Regions from separate parts of the Rhodoglobus sp. genome, predicted to be linked through region 2. Evidence: predicted binding sites of a transcription regulator. Region 2 holds the regulator's gene; the other holds the start of a gene.
What was found. Region 2 encodes HspR, which represses chaperone genes until heat shock. Its sites were predicted from a motif close to AAGTTGAGTCNNNNNGACTCAACTT; they were not measured.
Positions count from the first base shown of each region.

Region 1: the regulator HspR is predicted to act here: its motif matches at 4,608-4,632, upstream of ACOH1Z_RS03660 (Hsp20/alpha crystallin family protein).

Region 1 covers NZ_JBMDVL010000001.1:739,714-748,438, forward strand. The annotation lists gene ACOH1Z_RS03625 (DUF58 domain-containing protein) at 1-275, opposite strand, end outside; gene ACOH1Z_RS03630 (AAA family ATPase) at 286-1,281, opposite strand; gene ACOH1Z_RS03635 (PLD nuclease N-terminal domain-containing protein) at 1,308-1,664, opposite strand; gene cofE (coenzyme F420-0:L-glutamate ligase) at 1,703-2,539, opposite strand; gene ACOH1Z_RS03645 (TIGR03557 family F420-dependent LLM class oxidoreductase) at 2,578-3,591, opposite strand; gene ACOH1Z_RS03650 (hypothetical protein) at 3,912-4,205, opposite strand; gene ACOH1Z_RS03655 (hypothetical protein) at 4,219-4,497, shown strand; gene ACOH1Z_RS03660 (Hsp20/alpha crystallin family protein) at 4,650-5,090, shown strand; gene fgd (glucose-6-phosphate dehydrogenase (coenzyme-F420)) at 5,190-6,206, opposite strand; gene coaD (pantetheine-phosphate adenylyltransferase) at 6,225-6,713, opposite strand; gene ACOH1Z_RS03675 (ATP-dependent DNA helicase RecG) at 6,795-8,725, opposite strand, start outside.
Region 2 covers NZ_JBMDVL010000001.1:1,445,777-1,454,501, forward strand. The annotation lists gene ACOH1Z_RS07085 (YqjF family protein) at 1-646, opposite strand, end outside; gene ACOH1Z_RS07090 (heat shock protein transcriptional repressor HspR) at 671-1,105, opposite strand; gene ACOH1Z_RS07095 (DnaJ C-terminal domain-containing protein) at 1,111-2,091, opposite strand; gene ACOH1Z_RS07100 (nucleotide exchange factor GrpE) at 2,109-2,810, opposite strand; gene dnaK (molecular chaperone DnaK) at 2,811-4,676, opposite strand; gene ACOH1Z_RS07110 (SdrD B-like domain-containing protein) at 4,931-8,725, opposite strand, start outside.

The DNA.
Region 1 (8,725 bases), 710 kb from region 2:
CGCAGGGTTACCGCAGTGGTGTTTCCCGCCTCAACAACGGGGAACGAAAAACGACGAGAAACGCTCAGCGCCGACTCCCGAGTTCGCACAAACAACAGCGCGACAAGGGGCAACGCAACCGCGAAGCATCCGACATATAACAAAATTGGCATATCGACGCCGAAACCCAGAAGAACCGTCACTATCCCCCACACCACGAAGACAATTCCTCGGCGCGTCAGACGGGCACCGCCAAGAATGATGCGGATAGATCGCCGAAAGTCTGCGCGGGGCATGATGAGTGATCTAGGAAGCAGCAGCGATAACAGGAACGGCAGTCTCAGCCACAATGCGCTCAATCACATCGGCGATCGAGTGACCCGAGAGCACCGCAGCAGTGTCACCAGCATGGCGAGCCGGAATCATTCGGTGTGCGAGCACAGTCACGGCGAGTTCATCAATGTCATCCGGAAGAACAAAATCGCGACCGTCGATAGCCGCCCTGGCCTTCGCCGCCCGCACAAGGTGAAGCGTTGCCCGAGGGCTCGCCCCCACCCGAACCTCACGATCACGACGCGTCGCCTGAGCAATAGCAACGGCGTATTCTTCCACCGCGGTGCTGACAAATACTCGCCGCACCGTGGCAATCAAGTCGCGCAACTGCTCGACGCTCACAACGGGCGTTAGCGAATCAAGTGGGCTCGAGAGCTCGCGCGACCTCAGCATGGCCAACTCGGACTCCGCATCCGGATACCCCATCGAAATCCGCGCCATGAAACGGTCTCGCTGCGCTTCGGGCAGCGGATACGTTCCTTCCATCTCGATCGGATTCTGCGTGGCAACGACTATGAATGGGCTCGTCAGTTCGTAAGTGTGGCCATCAACGGTCACACTCGACTCCGCCATACATTCGAGGAGCGCAGACTGCGTCTTCGGGCTGGCCCGGTTGATCTCGTCGCCGATCACGATATTCGCAAATACCGGCCCCTTTTTGAATTCGAACTCACGCGTGTTCTGGTTGTAGACCGAAACACCGGTGATATCGGCTGGTAGCAGATCTGGCGTGAACTGAACTCGCGAAACCGAGCAGTCGACAGTGCGGGCCAGGGCCCGGGCCAGCATGGTTTTGCCAACTCCGGGAACATCCTCAATGAGGAGATGGCCCTCCGCCAGAAGTACCGTGAGCGCCAAGCGCACGGCATCAGCTTTGCCGTCGATCACCGTCGAAACACTGCGCACAATGGCAGCACAGTGATCATGGAACACGTCATCGGGCATCGGTGTGGAAGTCACATCATCCATTCGTTGAGTCTGCCAGCGCTAGAGCACTACGGCAATTGCTTACGCTCGCGGAGCTTCTCTTCAAGATCGCGAATTTTCTTTTGATTTTCGAAAAATGCGATCTCCGCATCGAGCTTGGCCAGCTCAGCTTCGGTGTTGCTTGTGTCTAGCGGGGGCAAGGATTCGCGACGTTGGGGAGCGCCGAAACTGCTGGATTGAGTGGCCGGAGCATATTCGCGACCAAGCACGAACCAGAGGATGCTGCCGATCAGGGGCAGGAAGATCACCAAGAAGATCCACGTAATTTTGCCTAGGTGCTTGATGCGCCATTCGTCGATCAGAATGATGTCGATCAGAACCGCGATGAGCAACGCGAAGAACGCAAGCGAAATCAGACTCCCCATTGGATCAGGATAGGGGCAAACAGACTCACAGTCGAGTATTAATCTTCTTTATGGTCGGCCCGGTTGTGCTGACCGCGAGTGAAGCCAGTATCGCCGTCGACGTCGGCATCGGTGTGAGCTTCGTCGAAGCCTGCCAACCACGCTTCCTTGGTGCCCATCCGAAACATATCGTCCGCGCCAACGCGCACCAGCGAACGTGCTCCCGGCACTTCGATCTCAACTACGTGCTGCGCAAGGCCGCGCACCACAGCAACAGGAAATCCCCCGGCCTTGCCCTTCACGAGATCTGTCGCTGCAGCGATCTCATCGGCAACGGCAGTAACGCTGACGGCAAGTGGGCGCCCCGACGCATCAACGGTGCCGCGAAGGTCATCGAGAACGCGGATGCCCGCAGCACCAATTGCAATATCGGCTTGACCTCGCCGCCACGGTCGGCCAACGGTGTCCGTAATGATGATGCCAATCCGCACACCGAAGCGTTCGCGAAGCGCCGAGCACAATTGGCGAGCAGTCGCATCGGGATCGAGCGGAAGCAATAACACGATGCCGTCGGGCGTATTGCTCGAATCGACACCGGCCGCAGCCATCACCAGCCCGAGGCGATTCTCGACGATGCGGGTCACACCGTTGGGGTGCTCCCGTGACGCCACCACACGAACGGTTTCGTCGGTGATTGCCTGCTCACGATCAGCCGCCTTCACTGCGCGACCCTCGGCCTTGCTCACAATCTTGGAGGTGACCGTGAGAATGTCGCCATCCTCAAGCCCACCGTCCGGCGAATCGTTCGAGTCGGCAATCAATGCCGCCGATATCACCTGCACGAGGTCGTCACCGGACATAATTTCGGGGATGCCGGGCACGGCCCAGGCGCTCATTCTCACGTGTCTAGTCTGCGGCATTGGCGACCGCGACACTATTTGCGCAATGAGGGAAGCACATCACGACCGAAAACATCAAGAAATTCCCGCTGATTTCGACCAACGTTGTGGAGGTAAATGCGGTCGAAACCGAGGTCTAGGTAGCTCTGGATGTAGGCACGGTGCACGTCAGGATCCGCGCTGACGGGCATCCGGCCTTCAAAGTCTTCAGGACGAACCATTCGGGCGAGTTGTTCAAGCTCGAATGGTGACCGGATGTCGTTCTTTGCGAATCGCAGACCACCATTAGGCCACTCGGTGATGGCGTTCTTCATCGCCTGCTCGTCAGTGTCCGCCCAACTGAGATGCAGTCTCAAGACGCGGCTCTGCTGTGCAGTGTCACGGCCGGCTTCACGTGCACCCTCAGCGAATCGTTTGAGCAGCATGTCAATCTTTTCGAGCGGCGCGGCCTCGGTGATGAGCCCATCAACCGTTTTCCCTGCGCGTTTGGCTGCGACGGGACCGGCGGTGGCGACCAAGATCTCGGGTGCGGTCTCGGGCATTGTCCAGAGCCGAGTCGACTCCAGCCGGTAGAACTGACCATCGTGGCGCACATCTTTGCCTGCCAGCCCCGAGGCGAACAGTTTCTTGATGATTTCGACGGCTTCAAACATGCGGTTGATGCGTTCGGGCGCTTCAGGCCAGTACTGGCCGACCACATGTTCGTTAATGGCCTCACCACTGCCAAGGCCCAGCCAGTGCCGGCCCGGATTCATTGCGGCAAGAGTGGCCGATGCCTGAGCGACCATCGCGGGATGCCAACGAAATGTGGGCGCTGTGACTCCGGTGCCTAAGTCACCTATCGTGGTTTGGCCAAGCGCGCTCAGCACGTTCCACACGAAGGAAGCTTGGCCCTGTTGCGGCGTCCACGGCTGATAGTGGTCTGCGGCCATCACCCCACGAAAGCCGCGTGATTCGGCGTGCTGGGCAAACGCCAACACGTCGCGCGGATGAAACCGCTCAAGCATTGCGGCATAGCCAATGTGGGGCGCAGAAACGGAGGCGGGCATCTGTCTATTGTCGCGCGGACTGCGCCTCTGCCGTGTCACAACGGATGAACCAGCGAATTCCCGAACCGCTGACCGGATACTTGGCCGTTCACCGGGCTGGCTCATGCTGAAGAACGGCGGCAATTATCAACGGTGTGGATGATTCCACCGAAGGCCCAGCCAGCATTGTTCTCGAAGATCCAGACGGCAACCCCGTCCTGATGGACCAGCACTGGCAGCACCGGCAATAGATCGTCGCCAAATTGGGTCTTGATTCTCAGTTGGCGATAGTTCTACACTGAGCAAACGCCAACAATCGAAAGGAGCCTCGCGTGTTTATTTCAACTATCGGAATGATTCCGACTATCGCCGGCTCCGTCGGCACCCTCTCCGCCTAACCGGCTAGCGATCTCCGCCAACCCGTTCTGACGGTGGCGGCGCTCACGGAGCACACGACTCAACTCGATCATCACGAGACTGCGTTCGACTGACGAGTCTGCGCCCACCTCATCTGGAGCGCCAGCGCATCGCGATGATCTCTCCTTCTTCTGCAACTCGCGATCGCCGAGGGATGACGTTGGGTCGCCACCTGAACCGGCGCGCTTTTGCGCGCCTTCCGCATCAACTTCTGTCACGAAAGATCACCTCATGAACACAACTCTGGCGGCCCCTAAGGACCGCCCTAACCATCCGCCCGAACCCAGCAACAACGCCCAGTCGCGCCCAACTTCGGCGCACCGCGTGGGACTCATCGACCGAATTGCTCTGCATCTCGGCGTTGCGCTCATCACGTGGAGCCGCCGTCCTCACCGGGCTCGACTGATCGCAACCGCTGAATTCCGGGCCGAACACCAACTCCGTCGCGAGCGCCTGGCTTTAGCCCGGACTCGCGCTGAGCAGAACTATCCGCGGTTCATCATCCGATGATTGCGCCGCACCCGACCGTCGCCGGATCGCTCCGGCGACGGTCGCTTCGTTATCAGCGAACTGTGAGCAAAATGACTTGGCACTCTCGGGGTGAGAGTGCTAATTTCTGATTATTGAGTCACCGTGACTCAACTTTGAGAAAGGGGTTTCCCATGACACTGTCATTTGATCCTTTTGCCGAACTCGACCGGCTCACCGCTGCAGCCCAGTCCCGCGTCGGCACCCAGCCCATGCCCGTGGATCTTTACCGTCAGGCCGACGAGTACGTTCTCACCGCCGACCTTCCGGGCGTAGACCCCGGCTCCGTCGACGTTGACGTCGATGGCCAGCTGCTCACCATTCGTGCCGAACGCACCGCCGGCGAGCGCGAAGGAGCCAAGTGGCTATCACAGGAGCGTCGCTACGGGTCCTACCTGCGCCAGTTCAGCATTGGCGCCGGCATTGACCGCGAAAACATCAGCGCCAGCTACGACAACGGCGTACTCAGCGTCATCATCCCGGTGTCGGAGAAGGCAAAACCTCGCAAGATTGAGGTCAGCACCAACTCCGCGAACCAGGCTCGATCGTCCGAGACAGTCGCCGTTACGAGCTAGTCAGCACGCCGCTGTCGACGCGCCAACGCCACACACCAACGATGGGCGGATGCTTCACGCATCCGCCCATCGTTCGTTAAGTACTTCGCGCTCTAGTCGCTACAGCGCCCGCAATCGCGGTGCGATGTCGCGCTCGAAGAGCTCGAGGAAACGACGCTGGTCGCCCCCGGGCGCGTGGAACACGAGGTGATTGAGTCCGGCATCCACATACTGGCGAATCTCTTCAACAATCTTGTCTGGGTCGTTGCCCACGATCCACCGCGAAGCGATTTGTTCGATCGGCAGCGCGTCAGCAGCCTTCTCCATCTCGATCGGATCAGTGATGTCGTGCTTCTGCTCCTTCGAGAGCGCAAGCGGGGCCCAGAAACGTGTATTTTCGAGGGCGAGCTCGGCGTCGGTGTCGTAGGAGAGCTTGATTTCGATCATCCGGTCGATGTCCTCGAACTTGCGGTCAGCCTTAGCCGCACCCTCCTTGACGCCAGGAATGAGCGCGTCGTTGTAGAGCTCCATGCCCTTGCCAGAGGTGCAAATGAAACCATCACCGGCACGACCGGCGTAGCGGGCAACCATCGGGCCGCCCGCAGCAATGTAAATCGGGATGGGCTGGTCGGGGCGGTCATAAATGCTGGCTTCGTGAGTGGAGTAGTACTCTCCCTCGAACGACACCCGATCCTCGGTCCAGAGTGCACGCATGAGGCGCACTGATTCGCGCAAGCGCGCAAACCGCTCCTTGAACTCGGGCCAGTCCTGCGCGCCAGCACCACGGAATCCGGTAGCGACCTCGTTGAGCGCTTCACCCGTGCCAACCCCCAACATGATGCGCCCAGGATAAAGGCAACCCATCGTGGCAAAAGCCTGCGCCAGAACGGCAGGGTTGTAACGGAAAGTGGGGGTCATCACGCTCGTGCCAATCCGAATCGTGCTCGTGCGCTCTCCAACAGCAGCCATCCAGCTCAGTGAGAACGGTGCATGACCACCCTCATGACGCCAGGGCTGGAAATGATCGCTTACCGCAACACTCTCCATGCCATGGGCTTCGGCCGCGACCGCAATCTCTACGAGCTCACGTGGGGCAAACTGTTCAGCTGAGGCTTTGTATCCGAGAGTAAGAGTCATAGACCCATTGTGCCCGTACTACTCGCGAGGCGCCTGCAAAAAATCAGAAACTGACCGCGGAACGTACGGCGCAACATCGCCGCCCAGAGCGGCAACCTGCCGCACAAGCGAGCTCGAAACATAAGCGTGTTCAGGGTTTGGCAGCATGAAAATTGTTTCGACAGCAGCAAGATCGCGGTTCACGATCGCCATCGGGGTTTCGTACGCGACATCCACTTGAGAACGGATGCCCTTAACAATGACACTCGCCCCAACCTCGGTGCAGTAGTCGACGAGCAAACCCATGCTCCAACTCGTGACCCGAATGTTGCCGGCAAGCCGTGCATCCGCCACCGCCTGCTCAATGAGCGAAACCCGCTGTGCGATCGGCAGAAGCGCCGTCTTGCCCGGGTTGTGCACGACAACAACGTGCACCTCGTCAAAGGTTCTTGCTGCCCGCTCAATCACATCCAGGTGGCCCAGGGTGACAGGGTCAAAGGACCCAGGAACGACAGCGATCCGACTCATGCCTCAACGATAGTGGCTGAGTGCTGCTCACCGCGTGGGAGTTCGCTGTACGAGGAAACTCGCCAGCAAGGTCACAGGGAGTTAGTTCTTGCCGAGGAAGGCTTCTGCACTCTCATCGAGGCGACGCTTGAGTGCTTCGGCGAGCGCCGGATGCTCGGCCAGAGTCGGATCGTCAGCCAAGACCGCCTGCGCAGCCTCCCGCGCTTCCGTAATGAGTTGCCCGTCATTGGCCACTCGCAACAGCTTCAAACTCGAACGCCCACCCGATTGCACACCGCCGAGCACATCACCTTCACGACGAAGCTCAAGGTCTTTGTTCGCCAACTCGAAACCATCAAGAGTGGATGCCACAGCCTCAACACGTTCGCGGGCAAGCGACTCCACCTCCGCTGCAGTCACAAACAGGCACAGGCCCGGCACGCCACCTCGGCCAACACGGCCGCGCAACTGGTGCAACTGGGATACCCCGAAGCGATCAGCGTCAAGCACGACCATCACAGAAGCGTTTGGCACGTCAACGCCAACCTCGATCACTGTCGTTGCGACAAGAACATCTACATCACCGGCAGCGAACGCCCGCATAAGGTCATCTTTTTCGTCGCTCGACAACTTGCCATGGAGTGCCTCGATGCGCTTACCTGCGAGCACCTCGTTGCTGCGTAGCGAAGCCAACACCTCAGTAACGTTGGCGATAGGTCGCGGCGGTCCGGCATCCGGATCATCAGCCGCTGCCGGTGCAGGGTCACTGCCGGGCTCTTGCGTCTTGGCATCGATAGCGGGGCACACGACGAAACCTTGCCTGCCAATAGCGAGTTCCTCGGCTAAACGCTGCCACACACGAGACACCCAACCGGGTTTTTCGGCCAGCGGAACCACATGACTGCTGATGGGTTGGCGACCAGCGGGCAATTCGGCGATCGACGAAATATCGAGGTCACCAAAGACTGTCATCGCGACCGTGCGAGGGATGGGTGTCGCCGTAAGAACGAGAACGTGTGGTGGCTTGGCCCCCTTCAGTCGCAGTGCTTCACGCTGATCAACACCAAATCTGTGCTGCTCGTCTACGACAACTAGGCCGAGGTCAACGAAGCTCACCGCATCGCCCAAGAGTGCGTGGGTGCCGATCACAATGCGTGAGGCGCCAGACACGCTCGCGAGAAGCGCCTTCTTGCGCTCGGCCGTGGAGAGCTGGCCTGTGATGAGAGTCGGGCGCAATTCTGCCGCAAGATCGGGGCCAAGAGTGCGCACGATGGATCGGAAATGCTGATGCGCCAACACCTCGGTTGGCGCAAGCAGGGCCGACTGCCCACCCGACTGGGCCACCGCCAGCATCGCTCGCAATGCCACGAGAGTCTTGCCAGAGCCCACTTCGCCCTGCACCAGACGATTCATCGGAACCGGCTCGGCCAGATCGTGAAAGATCTGCTCCCCCACCGTCTGCTGATCACCAGTCAGCACGAACGGAAGCGCCGCATCAAAACCGTCCACGAGCGACCCAGCCGTGCGCGCAATCGCCTCAGATTCACGCTGCCTCTGTCGTTGCTGCAACAGTGCAGACTGCAAAACGAACGCCTCCTGAAAACGCAGAGTGTCCCGAGCTGCTCGCCAATCCGAGTCAACCTTCGGGCGATGCACTTGCTCAAGCGCCTTCGCAAATGGAAGCAGCTCACGCTCGCGACGTACGGCATCCGGAACAGGATCGTCGAGAGGTCCAAGAGTGTCAAGCACGACCTCGACCGCTTTCTGAATCTGCCAACTCGCCACGGTTGACGTTGCCGGGTAAATCGGAATGGGTTGCTCAGCCCACGCCTTCGCCTGCTCAGGTTTCTTCAGCTCAAGCGCATCCCGATCAAAAAGTTCGTAATCAGGGTGAGCGAGCTGGCGCGTGCCCCGATATTGGCCGACTTTGCCAGCAAAAATTCCGCGGACGCCTGGTGACAGTTCATTCGCTCGCCAGGCCTGATTGAAAAACGTGAGAGTCAGGATGCCCGTGCCATCGCTGATCGACACTT
Region 2 (8,725 bases):
AGCCAGCAACCGCAAGCAAACCATCGTCGAGATGCACGAGCTCTGCCGGCTGTAACGGCCACCGTTCGTGGTGATTGCGACAGTAGATGGTTGCTCCGCGGTGGGTTTCGTGAAAACCCCAGCGCGCTGTCAAGAACGTCGCAACCGGGTCAGCGGCGAGCGCAACACTCGCCGCCGGATCGTCAATCGGGCGCACGATGATGTGGGATGCGGCATCCGGTTGGCCGTAGCGTTTCGTTGTGTAGGCAACTTTTCCGTCGCGCTGCCCGATCTGCATCGATGCCCACCGGTAGGGCAATCCAAAAGCGGCCTGCGCTGTGAGCACCGGGATGAGATGGGATGCTTCGAGCGAAAGGAAGACCACTCCGCGGCGGCCCTGTTCGTCAATCGAATAGAGCCGAACGTTGACTTCGGGAAAGTCACCGAGCCACGGAATGCGGGGCCCGCCAAAGAACGAACTGCGAGACATCTGAAACGCGATGAGTCCCACCCACGTGCTGCCGTTCATGGTGTCTGGACGGCATCCGGCCGGCATGAAGCGCTCGACGGTGCTGGGATCAACCCGCCAGTGTAAAAATGTGACTTCACTCCAGCGTTGACGCAGAATCGCAGCGCTGCCGAGCGGAGGGGCTTCTGAGGAGATCATCGCTACACGGTCATCGGGATGACATCAGCGCGGAAGTTGATTGTCGCGTCGCGTGAATGGCCGCCACAGCACGACTTGGTCAGTGCGTTCGCCTCTGGTTCCTGCCTTGAGGGAGATCACTTCTCCGGCAGCACCGGCAGCGAACACTCGCCGCCCGGGTTTCGCCAGGAGTTCATCTGCGAGTGCGGCTTCAAGTTCGTGCACTCGGGAGGTGAGCTCACTTACGCGGTTTTCGAGATCGAGGATGCGTTTGATTCCCTCAAGGTTGAGTCCTTCGGCACTGAGGGCGCCGATCTCACGCAACTGCATCACGTCGCGCAGGGAATAACGCCGCGAACGACCGCTGGTTCTCGTTGGTGAGACGAGCCCCAGACGGTCGTACTGTCGCAGCGTTTGCGGATGCATGCCAGCCAGTTCTGCCGCAACAGCGATCGCAAAAGCTGGCGTGGACTCATCCATTGTCATTACCTCCTGGCTTTAGCCATCAGGTCATCCCGCGGGTTTTCTGCGGGCATTGCTTGGGTAAATGCTTCGAGGTGCGCATGTGCCGCTTCCGAGATGTGGCTCGGAACCGCCACTTGCACTTCGGCAAGCAAATCTCCGGTCGCTTTTGTCGTCGTGACACCGCGACCTTTTACTCGCAATACTCGTCCGCTCGGGGTTCCCGCCGCAACCTTCAACTTGACCGGTGTACCGCTCAAAGTGGGAACCTCGATGGTGGCGCCGAGCACCGCTTCCGCGAACGTCACAGGAACAACGACCCGAAGATTGTTGCCTTCACGTTCGAATACCGGATGCTTGCGAACCGTCACAGTGAGAACCAGATCGCCTGACTCCCCACCATTGATGCTCTGCTCGCCTTTGCCTTTGAGGCGGATCTTCTGCCCGTCACTGACCCCCGCAGGAATCTTGACGTTCATCGGACGACCGCCAGCAGGCTGCAATTTAATCGTTTCGCCATTAATGGCCGTAACGAAATCGAGCGTTGTGTTTGCCGCTAGGTCGCGACCCTTTGCTGGGCCGCCACGGAATCCCGCACCGCCACCAGGGCCGCCTTGAGCACCAAACATGCCACCCAAAAGATCTTCGAAGCTGGCACCAGACTGGCCACCGCCGTAGCGTTGACCGCCCGCGCCACCCGCACCGAACATGCCACCAAAGACATCCTCGAAGCCGCCGGACTGGCCACCCGCTTGAAAGCGAGCGCCAGAGCCCATAGCGCGAACCTGATCATATTCTTGGCGCTGTTCAGGATCGGAGAGCACCGAATGTGCTTCGCTGATCTCCTTGAAGCGAGACTCCGCTTTCGGATCTCCCGGATTTGAATCCGGATGAAACTGGCGCGCGAGTTTGCGATAGGTTTTTTTGAGGTCGGCCGCTGAGACATCTTTCGATACCCCGAGCACCTTGTAGAAGTCCTTGTCGAACCAATCTTGGCTAGCCACTACACGCCACCCCCGACCTATTCAGTAGGACCGGAGACAGCAACCCTCGCGGCACGAACAACGCGCTCACCAAGAATGTAGCCCGGCTCAACCACGTCAGCAATCGTGTTTTCGGTTGCCTCCGGGTCGTTCAAGTGAACTACAGCCTCATGGAAAGCGGGGTCAAAAAGTTCACCCTTCTCGCCAATCTTGCGAAGACCGAACCGCTCGAAACTGGAGTGAAGCTTCTGCGAAACCAACGCCAACGGGCTGCCATCGATAATGTCTCCGTGCTTATCTGCACGATCGAGATCGTCCAGGGCAGGAAGCATTGAACGGATGACGTCAGCGATAACCGATTCGCGGTTCGCTGCCCGGTCGCGCTCAACGCGCGTGCGGAAGTTCACCAGCTCAGCCTGTGCGCGCAACATCTGATCGCGCATGTCAGAAACCAGATCGCGGCTAGCGTCATCGAGCAGGCGCTGATCTTCAGCACTCAATTGCGACTCGGCACCTGCTGCCGGCTCGTCGTCTGCTTCAGCGTCAATCGACGCGTCAACGGTCTCGACGGGCTCGTCAGCAGCATCCGCTTCATCAGCGGACTGCCCCCCGGCCGCTGCAGAAGAATCTGCAGCAGCCGAGTCAGCCGCACGAATGTCACCGGTTTCCGGATCAACGCGACGTTTATCGCGAATCACCGGCTCCTGGTTCTCGTCGTGGTCTTTGTTCTTGTCAGACATCTACTTCTTGTCCGCGTCAGCTTCGTCGTCGTCAACCACTTCAGCGTCAACGATGTCCTCGTCAGAGTTCTCGTCAGCGGGAGCCTCTTCGCCTTCTGCAGCCTCAGGGTTTTCTTCCTGGTGCTTGTAGATTGCTTCGCCAAGCTTCTGCTGGCTTTCGGTCAGCTTGTCGAAGGCGGTCTTTACGGCCGCTTCGTCATCGCTTGCCAGTGCCGAGTTGAGCGCATCGACGTCGGCCTGAACCTCAGTCTTGACGTCTTCTGGCAGCTTCTCAGCGTTGTCGGTGATGAGCTTTCCGGTGGAGTACGCGAGCTGCTCAGCGTTGTTGCGAACTTCAGCTGCCTCACGGCGAGCCTTGTCTTCTGCAGCGTGCTCTTCGCCCTCGCGAACCATGCGCTCGATGTCTTCCTTCGAGAGGCTTGAGCCACCCGTGATCGTCATCGACTGCTCCTTGCCAGTGCCCTTGTCCTTGGCGGACACGTGCACGATGCCGTTAGCGTCGATGTCGAACGTGACCTCAACCTGGGGGATGCCACGAGGCGCCGGTGCAATGCCGGTGAGCTCGAACGTTCCGAGGTTCTTGTTGTCGCGAGTGAACTCGCGCTCACCCTGGAAGACCTGAATCGATACGGAAGGCTGGTTGTCATCCGCCGTGGTGAAGGTTTCGCTTCGTTTGGTCGGGATGGCAGTGTTGCGGTCGATGAGCTTGGTCATCATTCCGCCCTTGGTTTCGATACCGAGGCTCAGCGGAGTGACGTCGATGAGCAGAACGTCCTTGCGCTCGCCCTTCAGAACGCCAGCCTGGAGTGCAGCACCGACGGCTACGACCTCGTCAGGGTTGACACCCTTGTTTGGCTCCTTGCCACCGGTGAGCTTCTTGACGAGCTCAACAACGGCGGGCATGCGAGTCGATCCACCAACGAGCACTACGTGCGCTACGTCAGCGAGCTTGACGCCCGCTTCTTTGATGACGTCGTTGAATGGCTTCTGCACGCGCTCGAGGAGGTCTGCGGTCAGTTCTTCGAACTTGGCGCGAGAGAGGGTCTCGTCGAGGTTGGCTGGGCCGTTCTCAGTGAGCGAGAGGTACGGAAGCTGAATGCTTGCCGACATCTGCGAGGAGAGTTCCTTCTTGGCCTGCTCGGCAGCTTCCTTGAGGCGCTGCTTCGCGATCTTGTCGCCAGAAACATCGACACCGGTCGAGTCCTTGAAGCGCTGGATCAGGTAGTCAACGACGCGGGCATCCCAGTCGTCTCCACCAAGGCGGTTGTCGCCAGAAGTGGACTTAACCTGAATGGTCGAGAAGTCGTCGTCCTTGCCCACTTCGAGAAGCGAGACGTCGAACGTTCCGCCACCAAGGTCGAAGACGAGAATGAGTTCGTCTTCTTTACCCTTGTCGAGGCCGTACGCGAGTGCGGCAGCGGTTGGCTCGTTGATGATGCGCAGAACATTGAGGCCAGCGATCTCACCGGCTTCCTTCGTTGCCTGACGCTCAGCGTCGTTGAAGTAGGCGGGAACGGTAATTACGGCGTCGGTGACGTCTTCACCCAGGTACTGCTCGGCGTCGCGCTTGAGCTTGGCAAGCGTTCGCGCGGAGATTTCCTGCGGGGTGTACTTCTTGTCGTCGATCTCCACCTTCCAGTCAGTGCCGATGTGGCGCTTGACGGATGCGATGGTGCGGTCAACGTTAGTGACGGCTTGGCGCTTGGCGGTTTCACCAACGAGGACTTCGCCATCCTTAGTGAATGCGACGACGGATGGCGTAGTGCGCATTCCTTCGGCGTTTGCGATGACGGTGGGTTCTCCACCTTCGAGTACGGCAACCACTGAGTTTGTGGTTCCGAGGTCAATACCTACTGCTCGAGCCATGTGCTCTTACTCCTTTAAGCGTTTGAGTGTGCGAACTTGAGTCGCTTGGTATCAAGTTTCTACCTCCGCGGAGCGAGAGTCAAGCGGGCTAGCTGAAAGTTGAGTGTGTATGACTCAAGTGTGGAGGTCAGTCTTGAGAGATCGGGGCGTTGCGCTGCACACCATCCCGCCCGTTAACGGATAAAGCGCGGTGACTGCGCTAAGAGCTTTCGGCTCTTAGCGCAGTCACCGCGCCAACTCGCTGGTCGTGCCTGCTACTTACCCGAAGTTAGAGCGGACTGCCTTCCACCGCGGACCCGACGTCCTGGCAGGAGAAGCAACAATCCGCCAAGCAATAGCAGACCGGCGAGCGATGCTCCCAACGCAATGTTCGAACCCGTGAAGGCGAGCATCAGCGTTGTGAGACCTTGAATGACCGAGCGTGTACCGAAGGCCGGCAGCTCAACCGTTGACGATGTACCTGTTGATGGGCGGTAGTCCGCACTGACCGAACTGAGGTCGATCGTTGCCGTGTACGTTCCCGCTGGAAGTGTAGTCAGTTCCCACGCTCCATCAGCGTCGGTCGTCACCACAACCGTTACGGGGCCGTTGGGTCCGGCCCAAACAACGTTGACCTTCGCGTTCGGGATGCCGCGATCACCGCGGTCACGCACACCGTTGCCATTCGGGTCATCGAACACAATGCCGTTGAGCGTTGCACTACCGACCACAATGAAGTCCACATCGAGTCGAGTCTCACCCGCAGTCAATTCGGCTGTCGTTTCGAAGAGAACATCACCGTCAAGGTCAGCGTTGGGAACGAATCCCTCCGTCAACGTCGCAGGGTCGTATGACACTCGAACATCACCGGCGGGAAGTCCCTCTACGAGGTAGTTTCCGTTCACGTCCGTCGTGGTGGTCACGATCAGATCGTCAGCGGTATCGAACAGCCCGTCAGCGCCGGGACTCGTCACGGTCATCACGATTCCGGGAAGACCAGGTTCGTTTGTTCCCTGAACCCCATCGTTGTTCACGTCGAGCCAGAGCAGGTCGCCGACGCCCGCGTCACCGCGGTAGCCAAAGTCCTGATCGAAGTTTTCTTCGCCACCCCGCAAGGTGACCTCAGAGGTGTCATCGAAGCCAGCATCCGGGTCAGCCGTTGCCGTAAGGCCTCGTGGCAGTCCGCTCAAGTCGATCCGGAAGAGTCCAGAGGGGAGGTCTTCGAAGAGGTAGTTGCCGTCACTGTCGGTGCGCTGGGTCGACACCACATCGTCGGCGTTGCCCAGGATGCCATCGAGCCCCGCCCAAGTGAGCGTCACAAGAACTTCAGCAATTCCTGACTCGCTGGCGTCGACAATCCCGTCGCCATTCTGGTCGAGCCAGACGGTGTCACCGATCTTGCCGGTTCCGACGTAACCGAAGTCGATGTTGTCAAGATCGGTTGCCGCTGGAAGCACAACTGCTGTGGTCGAGTTCGGGCCAACGCCGGACGGTGTTGTCGCCGCCGTCGGCTGGTTGGTGCCAGCATCCGCGTCGAATGTCGGCGCAACGCCGCTCGGCAGAGTGTCGGTGTCTACCGTCACGGTGTAGCTGCCCTCTGGCAGTCCATCGAATAGGTAGTGGCCGTTGGCGTCAGTTGTCTCCACGAAAGTGACATCGTCGGTTCCGCCAGCAACGCCATCCGGACCGAACCAGACAAGAGTGACATCAATTCCCGGAAGGCCGGGCTCGCCGACATCCTGAACGCCATCCTTATTGAGGTCGAGCCAGACCGTGTCAGCAATGCTCGAGTCGCCGGCATAACCGAAGTCCTGACGGAGATCAGAATCGACCAGTGTCACGCGTGATTCTTCGTCTGGCGCGGTCGTTCCACTGTCGTTGTCGAAGGTCGGGCCGAAGCCAGCCGGTACTCCACTGACGACCTCGACAATGTAGTTGCCGTCGGGAATATCTGTCACAGTCCAGTTGCCGTTGCTGTCCGTCGTTGTTGTGAACTCGATATCACCAGCAGCGCCGGTTCCGCCAAGAACACCGTCGGTACCCAGGTACGTGATGCGGATGCCCACTCCGGACAGTCCCGGTTCGTTGCTGTCTTGCACGCCATCCTGGTTGCGATCCCACCACACGCGGTCTCCGATGACGGAAGTAACGTCGTAGCCGAAGTCAACGTCGGTGACGGTTTGACCGATCGTTAGCGATACGGGAGCTTGAGAGTCCTTGTCGCCATCACGATCGAAGCTGTTCGTCGCGCCTGCTGGCAGTCCGCCAGTGACGGCTACCGAGAAGTTTCCGGGCAGCAAGTTCGGGAAACTGTAGGCACCGTTACCGTCGGTCGTGGTTGTGAATACTCCGTCGTCACCGCCGCCGAGCACACCGTCTTCGCCGAACCAGGTGAGTTCAACGTCAGCGCCGTAGATTCCCGGCTCGGTTCCCTCTTGAATACCGTCACCGTTGCGGTCGATCCAGACGTAGTCACCGATGGCCGCGGTTCCCGCGTAGCCGAAGTCCTGGTTGACGCGATTTTGGCCGGCGGTCAGCGACGTCGTTGAGCTCGCGCTGGTTCCACCATTGGGATCGGAGACAACGACATATCCGGTGGGCAGGTCGCTGACAGTGACAGTGTAGGGACCGGCAGGAAGCAGGCCGACCGTGTACTTGCCATCGTCATCCGTGGATGTCGTGTAGGTGATGTTGTCGGCCGTCGTGGAGAGATCCCCATCGAGTCCGCCGAAGACAGCCGTGACGGTCGCGCCAGGCAAGCCGGGCTCGTTCGCGTCGTGAACGCCATCCTTGTTTTGATCGAACCAGACGAAGTCACCGATCGAACCGGTTCCCGTGTAGCCGAAGTCGACGTCTCGCTTCCTGTCGTTCTCGGCGAGGGTGCCCTGCCAGATGCCGTTAGGCGTCACGGTGGTGCCATCGAGGTCGTAGCTGGGGGTCATTCCCGCGGGAAGAGTGGAAGCATCCACGGTCACTCGGTAGAGACCACCTGGCAGTTGGTTCACAAGGTACAGACCGTTTTCGTCTGTCGTGCGAGGGAATGTCTCGTCGTCAGTGTTGCCAAATATTCCGTCGGCCCCGGCGTAAACAACGGTCACCTTTACACCCTCAAGGGCGGGCTCGCCTGCACCCTGAACGCCGTCATTGTTGACGTCGAACCAGAGGTAGTCCCCGATGGACGCAAGGTCGAGTTCAACGCTCACGACATCCGGAGTCACGTCGTCGTAGTCCTTGTAGTCGATCGTCGAAACCTGATCACTCGGTGCAACACCGAAGTAGTGCGGCACGTCGGCAGTATTGATGATTTCTGCCGAAGCAACAATCTCGCTCGTCTCGTCAACGACCGGCATCGTCACCGTGTACTTGATGGTTACGCTGGCGCCTGCAGCGATGGGGCCTGCGATTTTCCAACCGAGCGTTCCGTCTGACGGAGTGATATCGGTGGGCGTGACGCCAACTACCCCTGCGGAGGTAAAGCCGGTGACTCGAGCATCCGGGGTGTCCGTAACCGTCACGTCATAGGCGGGCGAGTTGCCGGCGTTGGTAACGACAATCGTGTACTCAAGAGACTCGCCTGGCTTGGCACGACGAGTGTCGGTGTCACCGACCTGGCCGGCGACATCCTTATCAATGGTTAGGCGCGGTTCGAGAACGGCGACATTCGCGGTCGATGGCGTCCCTACGCGGTCGAAATCGGTCGGCCCTGGAACGGTTGACGGCGTTCCCAGCTGCTTATTGGTGTCGTTCCAGTAGGGACGAACCGTGTTTGTCAGGGTGTTGCCGGATGCTGCAGCGGTAGTCACGATGCCGGTGTAACGAATCGTGACGACACGTTCGTTTGCCGAAGCGGGGTCAATGTCACCGAGGGCAAAACCAATCGTGCGGTCCGTAGTCGACGGAGTGCCGATAAGTTCGGCATCCACTTGATCACCGGAGCCACAATCGACGCCAGCGACAGTGCAGGCGGAGTCAAGGAACTGGCCGAACCGAACGTTGGTCGGCATGGTGTCGAGTGCGGTCACGTCGTAGGCGATTACCGACTTCGGGATCGTGACATCAACAGAGTAGGT